2 regions of the Fictibacillus halophilus genome follow, and region 2 is predicted to be linked to the other one. Evidence: riboswitches for the same ligand, from Rfam matches in the RefSeq annotation. Region 2 holds a riboswitch; the other holds the start of a gene.
The links. A riboswitch is a leader RNA that binds a small molecule or an ion and turns the genes downstream of it on or off. The one in region 2 is predicted to bind FMN.
Positions count from the first base shown of each region.

Region 1: it holds a riboswitch for FMN, as region 2 does, so the genes downstream of both, I5J82_RS12750 (ECF transporter S component) here and ribE (riboflavin synthase) in region 2, are expected to answer to the same signal.

Region 1 covers NZ_JAEACF010000001.1:2,446,779-2,453,602, forward strand. The annotation lists gene I5J82_RS12730 (NAD(P)H-dependent oxidoreductase) at 1-538, opposite strand, end outside; gene I5J82_RS12735 (winged helix-turn-helix transcriptional regulator) at 689-1,069, shown strand; gene dapF (diaminopimelate epimerase) at 1,128-1,994, opposite strand; gene I5J82_RS12745 (hypothetical protein) at 2,012-2,254, opposite strand; FMN riboswitch at 2,354-2,499, shown strand; gene I5J82_RS12750 (ECF transporter S component) at 2,688-3,266, shown strand; gene I5J82_RS12755 (NupC/NupG family nucleoside CNT transporter) at 3,644-4,819, opposite strand; gene I5J82_RS12760 (YuzB family protein) at 5,014-5,250, opposite strand; gene I5J82_RS12765 (NAD(P)/FAD-dependent oxidoreductase) at 5,489-6,553, shown strand; gene I5J82_RS12770 (LSM domain-containing protein) at 6,595-6,824, opposite strand, start outside.
Region 2 covers NZ_JAEACF010000001.1:69,195-76,018, forward strand. The annotation lists gene I5J82_RS00445 (YwaF family protein) at 1-72, shown strand, start outside; gene I5J82_RS00450 (hypothetical protein) at 158-1,234, shown strand; gene I5J82_RS00455 (TrkH family potassium uptake protein) at 1,338-2,705, shown strand; FMN riboswitch at 2,760-2,906, shown strand; gene ribE (riboflavin synthase) at 3,085-3,732, shown strand; gene I5J82_RS00465 (bifunctional 3,4-dihydroxy-2-butanone-4-phosphate synthase/GTP cyclohydrolase II) at 3,744-4,937, shown strand; gene ribH (6,7-dimethyl-8-ribityllumazine synthase) at 4,953-5,420, shown strand; gene I5J82_RS00475 (ABC transporter ATP-binding protein) at 6,214-6,824, shown strand, end outside.

The DNA of each region.
Region 1 (6,824 bases), 2.4 Mb from region 2:
CTTGAACTTTCTCTTGATCAAATCCTTCGATCGGGCAAGAGTCAATTCCGATCTGCGCAGCTGCTGTCATCATATTTCCTAGAGCAATATAGACTTGTTTAGCCGCCCAATCGAACATAGCACGATCATTTCCAAGAAGCTTAAAGTCCGACTCTAAAAACGTCTTATAGAAGCTGCTGATCGCTTCATACGCTTCTTTCGGAAGCTTCTTCACTTCTGTCATCATATGCTCAATGTATTCTGAATCATAAACCATATCTTCTGCAGTACGTGCAAGCATTACGACATAGTGACTAGCTGTCGGTAATTGCTTTTGTGCACCCCAAGAAACAGGTTTCAACTGTTCGCGCAACGCTTGGTCTTGGATGACAACAAAACGCCAAGGCTCAAAGCCAAATGAACTTGGTGAAAGACGTCCAGTTTCTAAAATAAATTCAAAGTCTTCATCTGAAATCTTTTTCTCTGGATCAAATTCCTTTGTTGCATGTCTGAACTGAAATGCCTCTAAGATTTCTTGTTTTTTAGCTTCTTTATTCATGATGATTTATCTCTCCTTCAATATTTAAATGCAAATGTAATTAAGTTGTTTTGTTACCTTACACGATATATTATAAAAGTAATAACAAAAATTAAAAGTACGCACATTTTTGTGTCATAGTATCATTTTTTATACTAAAGGAGCAATTCAATGAATAATCAGCAATTCGACCTTTCCAATTGGCAATCCCACGGCTATTCATGTCCAGTCGAAGCGACTCTTGATATTATCGGCGGTAAGTGGAAAAGCGTTATTTTGTATCACTTGATCGACGGAGAGATACGTTTTAATGAACTAAAGCGTCTCGTACCTGGAATTACACAGCGAATGCTTACCCTACAGTTAAGAGAATTAGAGCGTGACGGAATCATACACCGAGAAGTTTATAAACAAGTCCCTCCCAAAGTGGAATATTCTCTAACTTCGTTTGGTGAAACACTAATCCCTATTATTAAGTCCATGCTTCAATGGGGGATCGAACATACGGAGAAAATCGTTCGCCATCGTGAGCAGGCTGAAATAAAGGACTAAAAAAAGAAAGCATCTCTGCTTTCTTTTTTAGTGAGTACAGGCTAAACGTGTGCATGTTCTACCTTTTATTATGATATTCTCCTGTACAGATTATTTCCGCTGGACCGGTCATCCATACATCTCCATTATCTTTCCAATTAATGATAAGATCACCGCCTGCTAAATGAACGGTAATGTCTGTATTTCTTTCTGCTTTTTCGTTTAGAACAGCAGCTACAGCGGCCGCACAAGCTCCCGTACCACACGCTTGTGTAATACCTGATCCTCTTTCCCAAACTCTAAAGTGCATTTCATTTTTAGACACAACTTCAACAAACTCTGCGTTTACCCAATCAGGAAACATTGAATCTTTTTCTATTATAGGACCTAACGAATGCAGGGGTGCATCCTCAATGTTATCCACAAAGAACACCGCATGCGGATTACCCATTGATACAGCAGTTAGTTTTAATGGTGTATCGTCAAATGACACTTCCTCATTCACCACTTGTTGGAGGTGGTTAAATCCAGTAACAGGAATTTGTTGAGGTTGAAGGATGGGATTACCCATATTAACCGTAACAAGTGATACTTTATTATTGTTATCTGTTGTTACTTTTGCAGTTACGAACCCACCAAGTGTTTCAATTTGAAATTCTGTTTCTTTTACTAAGTCGTTCTCGTACGCAAATTTGGCCACACAACGAAGTCCGTTACCACAGTTTTTAGCTTCAGAACCGTCATTATTGAAGATTCGCATTTTCACTGGAGCCAATTTACTTGGACAAATTAGAATCATTCCATCTGATCCAATGCCTGTGTAAGGGTTCGAAACAGCCATTGCTAGCTTTGGAAGATCAGCTTCATCAATTGTCTCTTCAAACATGTTTATATAGATGTAATTATTGCCTAATCCATGCATTTTTGTGAATTTCAACGTATCCATCGCTTAAACCGTGCTCCTTATGATTGACCTCTCAATTTTTCATCCGTATAAAAATAGTCGTCGTCTGCGTTCAGTATGGTTAACTTGCCATGACAGCAAGGCATAATAAGAATCTGTTTGATCCCCTCTTGAGCAAGACTCAACTGTTCCTCTTTAAAGGAAGTCAAAACATTGTCTTGTTGGCAGAACGGACACTCTGAAATATAAATATCCTTCATCATTCTTTCATATGGCCATGTATATTCAAATGTTAACTTCATATCGGTTCATCCTCTATTTGGAAGGTATGGTTATTGCATATTCGTTCACAACTTACATTTTTTAAAGTATAATAGGTGATGTAACAAAATACAATAGCGATCCATCTTCGGGGCAGGGTGAAATTCCCGACCGGCGGTATTTGAAGATTCCCTCTTCATCAGCCCGTGAGCGAAATAGTTTTCTTTTTTGCTGATCTGGTGTAATTCCAGAGCCGACAGTATAGTCTGGATGGGAGAAGATGTAGGTACAGCGGTTCAACTTAAAATTAGAACCCTTTGTTTAAGCATGCCATTTTGTGCATCTTTTACATGCTGTTTATCATACTTACAAACTCCCTTAGTCTCGTTAACTGACTAAGGATTTTTTGTGTGAAACAGGCTGTGCTGCATTCGAAATCATGAGATGGCGCAACACAAAAGAGGAGAGATTTCAATGCAAAAGGGAAAGATCAAACAAATGGTAGCGGTATCGATGCTCAGTACGATTGCTTATGTACTAATGATGCTCGACTTCCCGTTCCCAGGGTTACCTCCATTCTTAAAGATTGACTTTAGTGAGGTGCCTGCACTTTTAGCTGCAATCATTTTTGGACCTGCAGCAGGAGTTATGGTAGAAGCCATAAAAAATGTTCTACACTATGGTATAGTAGGAAGCTTTACAGGAGTACCAGTTGGTCAATTAGCAAACTTTGTTGCCGGTATTCTCTTCATTCTTCCAGTATCCTACTTATTCCGCAAAAAGAATTCTGTTAAACGTCTTTCAGCGGGCTTGATCTTAGGAACGGTTTTGATGACATTTATGATGGGGCTGCTCAACTACCTGATCATCTTACCTGCATATACGTGGTTCCTTGGTGCTGATCCGATGTCTAGCCAGATGATGCTTGATCTTATACTAAAAGGGATAACACCGTTTAACTTGATAAAAGGTACGATAATTACACTGTTATTCGTAGCATTATACAACCGAATGCAGCCATGGGTGATGAAACAGATTGCTCAGCAGGCTTAAATATAATTATAAAACCGTTGTGGAGAAGTTTCCACAGCGGTTTATTTGTTAATGTAATGATGTAAAGCATCCTTAGTTAACCGATAGCTGTATACGAGAAACAACCTGATTCTCTGATACATTCTTATATTTTTTCTAAAAAATTGTTCCAAAAAGGTAGCATACAGGTTTTGTAGGTTTTTTTTCTTTGTTTGTGCCTGGTGTTAAACCGTTGTTTGTAAAATGAAGGGATGCGTGCGGGTCGAAACGTGCGGAAAAGTGTGCGAACGCGTAAAAAGTATAGGAACACGTACCGTAAAAGCCACTTCATATATCATTTTGTTCTTATCTATTAAAAAATGCTCGAAGCTTGAGCTTCGAGCATTTTCATAAATATCTTATAAGAATAACCCTACAATTGTTCCTGTTAATACAGAACCCATAGTAGCTACAAGTAATACTTTTAAACCTACTTTAGCAAGCATTGAAGCTTTTTCTCCATTAATCGCTTGAACAGTTCCTAAAATAATTCCGATTGAAGAGAAGTTAGCAAATGAAATTAAGAATGCAGAAACGATACCAACTGTTTTTGGATCCATGTTCGGGATCATTTTCATAAAGTCTAGCATCGCAACGAATTCGTTTGCAGCAACTTTTGTTCCCATAACAGAACCAGCTTGTACGATTTCATTAGCAGGTATACCCATGATAAAAGCAATCGGAGCAAAAACATAACCTAAAATTTGTTGGAACGTTAGACCTGTTACGGCATCAAAAGCAAAGTTGACCATTGAAAGTAATCCGATGTAGGTAATTAGCATCGCACCTACGATTAGAGCAACCTTACCTCCATCTAATGCACCGTTACCAATTGCTTCAAACAGTGACTTTTCTTTAACCATTTCTTTTACATCAATTTCTTCATCTTCTTCGGCAGTTACAGGACATACGATGGAAGATAAAATCAATCCAGAGAATACGTTGATTGGTAAAGCCACAAGTACGTATTCAGCAGGAATCATTTGCATGTAAGCACCAAGGATCGAACAACTAACAGCTACTAATGAAGATGTTACAACAACGAAAAGTCGGTTTGCTGAAAGTTTATGCAATTGAGATTTAACAGAGATAATGGCAGTTGTATCACCAAAGACCATTGAGTTTACAGCAACGAAAGATTCTATTTTAGGAAGACCTGTTATCTTAGCAACAGTTCCGCCGATGTATTTTATAGCTAAAGGTAAAATACGAGTGTATGTCAAGATTGAAAGTAAAGCGGAAACAAACACAATCATCATAAGTACGTTAATAAAGAAGTATTCTTTACCACTTAAATCACCAAATACGAACGCAATACCATCATTACCAAATGAAAGGACCTTATTAAAAACGTTTACAATTTTGTTTAATACCGTTTTACCTACTGTTGTATTAAGCATGAACCACGCTATGAATAACTGTACTACTAACATTATTCCAACCGCTTTATAGTTAATGTTCTTCTTATCATTAGACATGATGAAAGCGATTGCAATTAATGCAATAATACCCAAAATTCCAATTAAAATTGACATGAAAGTTCCCCCTATTACTTAACTCGATAATCTTGCATGGTTGTCAGACATCAAATGACTGACCCTTTTCTAATGTAACAAATTTCGACAAAAATGCAATCGTTTTTCTAAAAATAATATGCTAGATATTTTTCCCAATCGGACTGTACTTATCCATGAAAAAAGCAGCTATCCATTTTTTGAATAGCTGCTTTTTAAAACATCCCGTTTTCTTCTATATGATTGTAAATATTTTTAACAAGTTCGTCCGATGTTTCTCCGTGAACAATATCTCCATTCACTAAAGCAAACAGCGATTTAGCACAGTGTCCACAATAACCCAGACACCCATACTCAATAACGTCAAGATCATAGTCCTTCTCAAGTTCTTCAAGCGCTTTTTGTGCACCACTCGCTAGATTACTTACACAAAACTCTATAATCGGTCTCATTTATATTCTTCACCTCTTGATGAATCCATCCTAACGGTTTCTATAGTTGTAGTCAATGTAAACACTCATTATTCCTGTGTTTTTTCTATAAAAGAGTTGTGAAATTGGTGCAAAGTGCTATACTTAAACATGTCAAAAACGTGTAATCGTTTACTTATTTCGAGTTAAGGTTATTTACTTATATAAAGCATTTCAAAAACAGATAAGAATTGTCTTGAAAGAAAAGGGGAAATGACAAATGAAACACCTCGTTTTACTTGGCGGAGGATATGGAAATATGCGTGTGCTAAAGAGACTTCTTAATTCCTCAGACCTCCCTGAAAACATTCAGCTTACGCTTATTGATCGTGTACCTTACCATTGTCTAAAGACCGAATATTATGCACTTGCTGCAGGAACCATATCTGATCATCATGTTCGTGTAACTTTTCCGGACCACCCACGCCTGAATATTAAATATGGTGAAGTTACAGCAATTGATGTAAAAGAAAAGAAAGTTCTATTAAAAGACCAAGATGCGGTTTCATATGATGATTTGGTTATCGGCCTAGGTTGTGAAGACAAATATCATAATGTTCCTGGTGCTGACCAATTTACGCTTAGCATTCAGACCATTGATAAGTCGCGTCAAACGTATCAAATTTTAAACAACTTGCATGCAAATGCAGTTGTTGCAGTAGTAGGTGCGGGTCTTTCAGGTGTAGAGTTAGCATCTGAACTTCGTGAGAGCCGTCCAGACCTCACCATCAAACTCTTTGACCGTGGTGATATGATTCTCTCCGCTTATAAAAAGAGATTGAGCAACTATGTACAAAACTGGTTTGTTGAACACGGTGTTGAAGTAATCAACAATTCAAATGTAACAAAGGTTGAAGAAGGCGCTCTTTATAATCATGACGAAAAGGTTGAGTGTGATGCTATCGTTTGGACAGCAGGCATACAGCCAAGCCGAATCGTTCGTGATTTAGATGTGGAAAAAGACAGTCAAGGACGTGTTGTTCTTACTGAACATCATCACCTTCCAGCTGAAGAGCATGTATATGTTGTCGGAGATTGCGCGAGCCTCCCTTATGCACCAAGTGCACAATTAGCAGAGGAGCAAGCAGAACAGATCTCCCAAGTCCTTTTGGCTCGTTGGAACGATCAGCCCCTTCCAGAAATGAATGAGATCAAACTAAAAGGTGTTATGGGTTCTCTCGGTAAGAAGAGCGGATTTGGTACGATGGGAAGTACTGCGCTTATAGGTAGAGTACCACGTTTATTAAAATCAGGAATTCTTTGGTTGTATAAATATCAAGTATAAGTAAAGACCCATGCAAAGCTGCATGGGTCTTTTTCTGCATTTTACCAATAATAAGGACGGAAACGACGAATTCGGTAAAACGGAAAACCAAAAACTCCGAAGCCAGGAAAAAACGGCCCGACAAAAATGATACGGCTATTACGATCAGCTTGCTCACCTGGCATGATCATATACATATTATCTTGATCATAGCTATGCAATTGACCGTGATATACATTTCCATCATTCAGTTCAATCGTAACCTTCTGTCCCATGTACTCGAGACAAAGAT
Region 2 (6,824 bases):
CTGTTTGTTTTTATTCCGGTTAAAGAAAAACTAAAACACAAGACAGAGGGCTACCCGCCGTTTGAAGGGTAGTTCTTTTTTGTATACTTTGTGACAAAACCATGCAGGAAAAGAAAATTATGGAATTTATTGTATAATGGAAGTGAGGAGGGATAGTATGATTGAAACTATAAATAAGCCGATCAGGTGGATGCCATTTCTTTTTCTTAGTTTCTTAGTCATTGGAAGCAATGTAATTCTTTATCAAACCACCTATTTTCAACCTATACCTACGTCAGTGCTCATTGGTTCGATGTTTGATTTTCTTCTTGTTATTCCTCTACTTACCTACTACTTTATTATCCGCAAAAGATACTCATGGAAGCTGACACTGCTTGTTGCATTAGTGAGTTATGCTTTCGCATCATGGATCATTCCAGATGAACTAATGAAATCTGTTTCATTTATTCCGAAAGCTCTCCTTCTTTTAGAAGCAGGTTTTATCTCAATCGAACTATATTTGTTGTTTATTGTGTGCAGAAAATTTCCTAAAGTAAAGAAAACGTTCAGTGAGTTAGCTGTTGAACTACCGTTTTTATTTAAACTCAAACACGCTGTTAACGTTCATTTTGCAAGAAGTCGCCTCATTGATTCTCTCGTAAGTGAAGTAACGATGTTTCATTATGCATTCCTTTCGTGGCGCAAAGCACCTATGATGACTGAGCAAACGTTTACTTATCATAAGAATACGAGCTATGTAGCTCTCCAGCTCATGTTGATTCACGCGCTTATCATCGAATCGGTCGGTCTTCATTATTTCTTCAGCCAGTGGAATCATACCGTCTCTTTGATTTTACTATTTATAAACATCTATTCTATTCTGTTTCTAATCGGCCAAATGCAAGCCGTAAAAAAAGTACCTGTGATTGTCACAGAGGATTCATTGATTCTAAATGTAGGTTTTATCAAGAGCCTTGACCTTCCGTTTAAAGACATTCAAGAATGGAAAACGTATGAAGGACCTGATGAGTTGAGTGCAGCTGAACTCAAGTATACGTTTGAAGCGCGAGTAAGTGATTTTATTCCGGAAAAACCGAATATTGAGTTGCTGTTGAAAAAACCTGTAAGGTCAGATATCATATATGGATTTAAGAAGAACGTAACAAGGGTAGTTATTAAAGTAGATCATCCTGCTGAATTAATGAGGCTTATTGAAAAGAGAATGGCTGATGAAGAATGTATTTTAGAAGATTAACAGTCTTTTTTTAGCAAATGTTCAATTTCACCTTGTTAAATGGAAATGCTATTGTTAAGATTTCAGAAGGTTACAGAAAAATCCTCTCGACAGGTGAAAATATATGTTTAAAAATACAGCAACTACACAACAAAAAAAATCATTTCTAACTTCCGTTCAGCTTATCGTAATCTTTTATTTATTGTCTGTTTTAGTAGCCACTTTACTATTAAGCTTACCAGTCGGGCATAACGAAGGAGTAGAGCTGAAATTTATTGATGCACTATTTACAGCGGTGAGTGCAGTTAGTGTAACAGGGCTCACTTCTGTTAGTATCTCAGAAACGTTCAATCACGTCGGAGTCATCCTTCTAGCTTTAATTTGCCAAATTGGTGGAATTGGTGTCATGACACTAGGAACGGCGGTCTGGTTATTAATAGGAAAACGGATTGGAATGAGAGAACGTCAATTAATTATGACGGATCAGAATCAATCCACACTTGCTGGACTCGTTCAGCTGATGAAGCAGATTTTAACGTTAATCATTGGGATCGAAATTGTAGGAACAGTTTTGTTCTTCATATTGTTTCAGCCTTATTATGATACAGAAGTTGAGGTGCTTTACCACGCTTTTTTTGCGGCCGTTACAGCTACAACGAATGCTGGATTTGATATAACGGGAAGTTCATTAATCCCTTTCCGTAATGATTATCTTGTTCAAATTGTGACGATGTTATTGATTACATCAGGTGCGATAGGATTTCCTGTTCTAGTTGAGATTAATAACTTTATTAAAGAACGAAAGTATTTAGAGCGTTATACGTTCACTCTTTTTACAAAGGTCACGACAACTACATTTGCTATTTTAGTTGTAACAGGTGCGATCGGTTTTTATGTTTTAGAAATGAACGCTTTCTTTGAAGGAAAGTCTTGGCATGAATCATTCTTTTATTCGATGTTTCAGTCTGTTACGACTCGTAGTGGCGGTTTGTCTACGATGGATATCTCACAATTAACAGTACCTACTATGCTTTTCTTATCGATTATGATGTTTATCGGCGCTTCACCTAGCTCGGTCGGTGGAGGGATAAGAACAACTACATTCGCCGTAGCTCTTTTAGCGATTCTCTTTTATGCAAAAGGAAGAAACACGATTAAAATTTTTAAACGAGAGATCTATCCAGAGGACATTCAAAAATCCTTTATTGTTATTATTGTTGCGATGGTGCTCTGTACAACATCCACCATCGTCTTGGCGATCACTGATCCTATGCCGATCGAGTACTTATTCTTCGAAGTATGTTCAGCTTTTGGAACCACAGGGCTTTCTACTGGAATTACGGGCCAGTTGAGCTCAACGGGTAAAGTAATCCTTATGCTCTTAATGTTCATCGGTAGGATTGGTGTCTTATCATTCTTGTTCATCATCCGAGGGAAAACAGTAACAGAGCACATTCATTATCCGAAAGAAAAATTAATAATTGGTCAATAAAAGTGATCCCGTTTGAATTCACTTCGATGTTTACTTATAATGAACATAAGTAAATAAGTCCTTCGGGGTCGGGTGAAATTCCCAACCGGCGGTGATGAGGCTCTAGCCTCTTAGTCCGTGACCCGGTTTTGCTTTTGCAGAAACGGTGGATTCGGTGCAATTCCGAAGCCGACAGTATAGTCTGGATGGGAGAAGGAACGTGAACACTTTTAGAATACCTGTGTTGAAATAGGTATATTTAAAGGTTTATTTTGTTATATTCTTAACATTTAAAACCCCGGAAGCATTTTGTTTCCGGGGTTATTTGTATTAAGAAAAAGGACTCCTGCTTATGCATATTTACGATGATACGAACGTCATACGAGGGAGGGAAAGCTTTTTGTTTACAGGCATTATTGAAGAAAAGGGTACGATTAAATCCATTTCTAAAGGCAATGAAACGATCGTACTTACCATTACAGCCGATGAAGTACTGAAAGATGTAAACCTTGGGGACAGTATAGCGGTGAATGGTGTTTGTTTAACGGTAACATCTTTTAGTAAAAGGGAGTTCACTGTGGATGTTATGCCTGAAACGTTTCGTTCATCCACATTGAGACTGTTAAACAATCGGGATTCAGTCAATCTAGAACGGGCGATGGCTGCTGGTGGCAGGTTCGGTGGACATTTTGTTTCCGGACATGTTGATGGTACGGGAACAATCGTTGAAAAGCGTCCAGAGAGAAATGCTATTTATTATACGATTACATTGCCTGACCATCTGATGCGCTATTTTATGTTGAAAGGCTCCGTATGTGTAGATGGAACGAGTCTCACTATATTTGAAGTAACCGAAAGTACAATTACCGTTTCTTTGATTCCTCATACAGCAGAACATACGATTCTAGGGTCAAAGGGAACGGGTGACATCGTGAACATTGAATGTGACATGCTCGCAAAATATGTACACAATATGTTGTCGCCAAAACAAGAAACAACACAAAAGTCGAAGCTGTCTCTTGATTTCTTACAAGAGCACGGATTTTAGGAGGAGAGTTCATGTTTCACTCCATAGAAGAAGCAGTTGCAGATCTTAAAGAAGGAAAAATTGTAATCGTAGTAGATGACGAAGATCGTGAAAATGAGGGTGACTTTGTTGCGCTCGCTGAGGGAATTACCCCAGAGAGTATCAACTTTATGGTGACGCATGGCCGAGGCTTAGTATGTACACCGATCTCTGAAGAAATTGCTTTAAAGCTTGATCTTTCACCGATGGTAGCAGCCAACACAGATTCGCACGGCACGGCTTTTACGATAAGCGTCGATCATATTTCAACAACAACGGGTATTTCAGCGCAAGAGAGAGCAGCTACAGTACGTGAGCTAGTAAATGCTGATTCCCTTCCTTCAGATTTTAAACGTCCCGGCCATATTTTTCCGTTGATCGGAAAAAACGGCGGTGTGTTGCGTAGAGCAGGGCATACAGAAGCTGCAATCGATCTTGCCCAAATGGCCGGAAGCAAATCTGCTGGTGTTATCTGTGAGATCATGAAAGAAGACGGAACGATGGCTCGTGTTCCTGAACTCGTTGAACTTGCGAAACAACATAATATGAAGCTGATCACGATAAAGGATCTTATTACGTACCGAAACAAAACAGAGCAGATGGTGAAGCGTGAAGTAGAGATTACTCTGCCTACAGAATTCGGTGATTTTAAAGCGATCGGTTTTTCGAATGTATTGGATGAGAAAGAACATGTGGCACTGGTAAAAGGTGAGATCGCAACCGGAGAGCCAGTTCTCGTCCGTGTTCATTCTGAGTGTTTAACAGGTGATGTTTTCGGTTCTGCTCGTTGTGATTGTGGATCACAGCTTCACGCAGCTCTTTCTCAGATAGAAAAAGAAGGTCGTGGCGTTTTGCTGTACATGAGACAAGAAGGACGCGGTATCGGACTTATCAATAAGATGAAAGCTTATAAACTTCAAGAAGAGGGTTTGGATACCGTTGAGGCAAATGAACAGCTTGGGTTTGCACCAGATCTTCGTGACTATGGAATTGGAGCTCAGATCTTAAAGGATCTTGGCATTAGTAAGATGAAACTGCTGACAAACAATCCAAGAAAGATTGCTGGATTAAAAGGTTATGACTTAGAAGTGACCGATCGTGTGGCGCTTCAGATGCCTCATAACAAGAACAACGAAGATTATCTAAAAACAAAAAAGAGCAAATTGGGGCATATGCTTCATTTCTAAACAGGAGGAATAGTCATGGCAAAATTATTCGAAGGACATTTAGTTGGTACAGGATTAAAAGTAGGTATTGTAGCAGGACGTTTTAATGATTTTATTTCCGATAAATTGGTGTCTGGTGCACAAGATGCCTTCAAGAGACACGGTATTTCTGAAGATGATGTAGACATCGCTTGGGTTCCAGGAGCCTTTGAAATTCCGTTGATCGCTAAAAAGATGGCAGATAGCGGTAACTATGATGCTGTGATTACCTTAGGAGCGGTAATTAGAGGGTCGACTCCACACTTTGATTACGTATGTAATGAAGCGGCGAAAGGGGTCGCTCAAGCCTCAATGACGAGCGGTGTTCCTGTGATCTTCGGCGTGTTGACCGTTGACTCGATTGAACAAGCGATTGAACGCGCTGGAACGAAAGCTGGAAACAAAGGTTGGGAAGCAGCTGTGTCTGCTATTGAAATGGCAAACTTAACGCGTCAGTTGGGATAATGGCATGTGTGTGGAAACCCGTCACTTTTTTAAGTGGCGGGTTTTGTTTGTTTTATAAACGATGGTGTTCGAGCTTGTCGAGTGGTGTCGACTCGTCGGTAACTTTTGGATTGAGAGCATGATCTCGTGGATTAAGTGTAAAAATTTGTGGATTGAGAGCAAAAACTCGTGGATGGAAAGTGAAAACTTCAGGATTGAAAGTAAATAATGGTAGGTTCATGTCGAAACGTTGTAGATTGAAGCGTAAACCTCATTTCAAACACCCCTCTAAAGTAAAAATTAACAGCATTTTAAATAATTTTAAGCATATCTAAAAGCAATTGACATAGTTATTAGAATAGTGTTAAGATTACCAAAGTTACAAACTACAAAATTATGGAAAGGATGGTTGTGTCATGGTGAAAGAAATGGTTGTTATTCAAATTGCGGTCACTGTTGTAATCAACGATGACTCTACAATTTCATACCATGGCCTGCCGGAAGAGATGTATTAGGATTTTCATTCTACATATCTGCCTTTTCTACATACATGTTTGTACGCAGGTCACCCCAGTCGTGACGTGTGTTTTTTTATGATTTCAAAGCATACCGAGTTCGAATGGTATGCTTTTTTATTTTTGTTTGCATAGAAGAGATCACTCTTCTTGTTGCAATAGATTCACTAAACATGAGGAGGAGAACAAATGAAAAGAAAATCATTAAATGTGTGGCTAGAACGCAAGGATCATACACTTTTTGGGTAGCTTCGTTAAACAATTGTTTAAAAGAATGGTAGATCGAGAGGGGAGACATTATGTTTTCAGTTTTAGGTAAATTAGCATGGTTCTTTAAGAAGCATTGGATACGATACACAATTGCAGTAGTGTTGCTGACTGGCGTTGGGATCATCGAGATCATCCCACCGAAACTCATCGGTAACATCATTGACTCCATTCATATGGGCACAATCACAAAAGAAGACATGATGAAGACTCTTGGAATCTTTGTAGCTGTTCTAGTTTCCATGTACATTACGATGTATATCTGGATGTATCAGCTTTTTGGAGGAGCTTTTATCATCGAGCGCTCGATGCGTTCAAGTTTTATGCGGCACTTATTAAAGATGACTCCTACATTTTTTGAGAAAAATAGAACAGGAGATTTGATGGCACGTGCGACAAACGACTTAAAAGCCATCTCCATGACTGCAGGATTTGGAATCTTAACCCTTGTAGATTCTAGTTTGTTCATGCTGACAATCCTGTTTGTGATGGGATTCATGATCAGTTGGAAATTGACGTTTGCAGCGCTCATTCCACTGCCGATCATCGCGTTTATTATTAAGAAATACGGAAAAAAAGTACATCAGCGTTTTACCGTTGCGCAAGACGCGTTTGGAGAAATGAACGATTCCGTTCTGGAAAG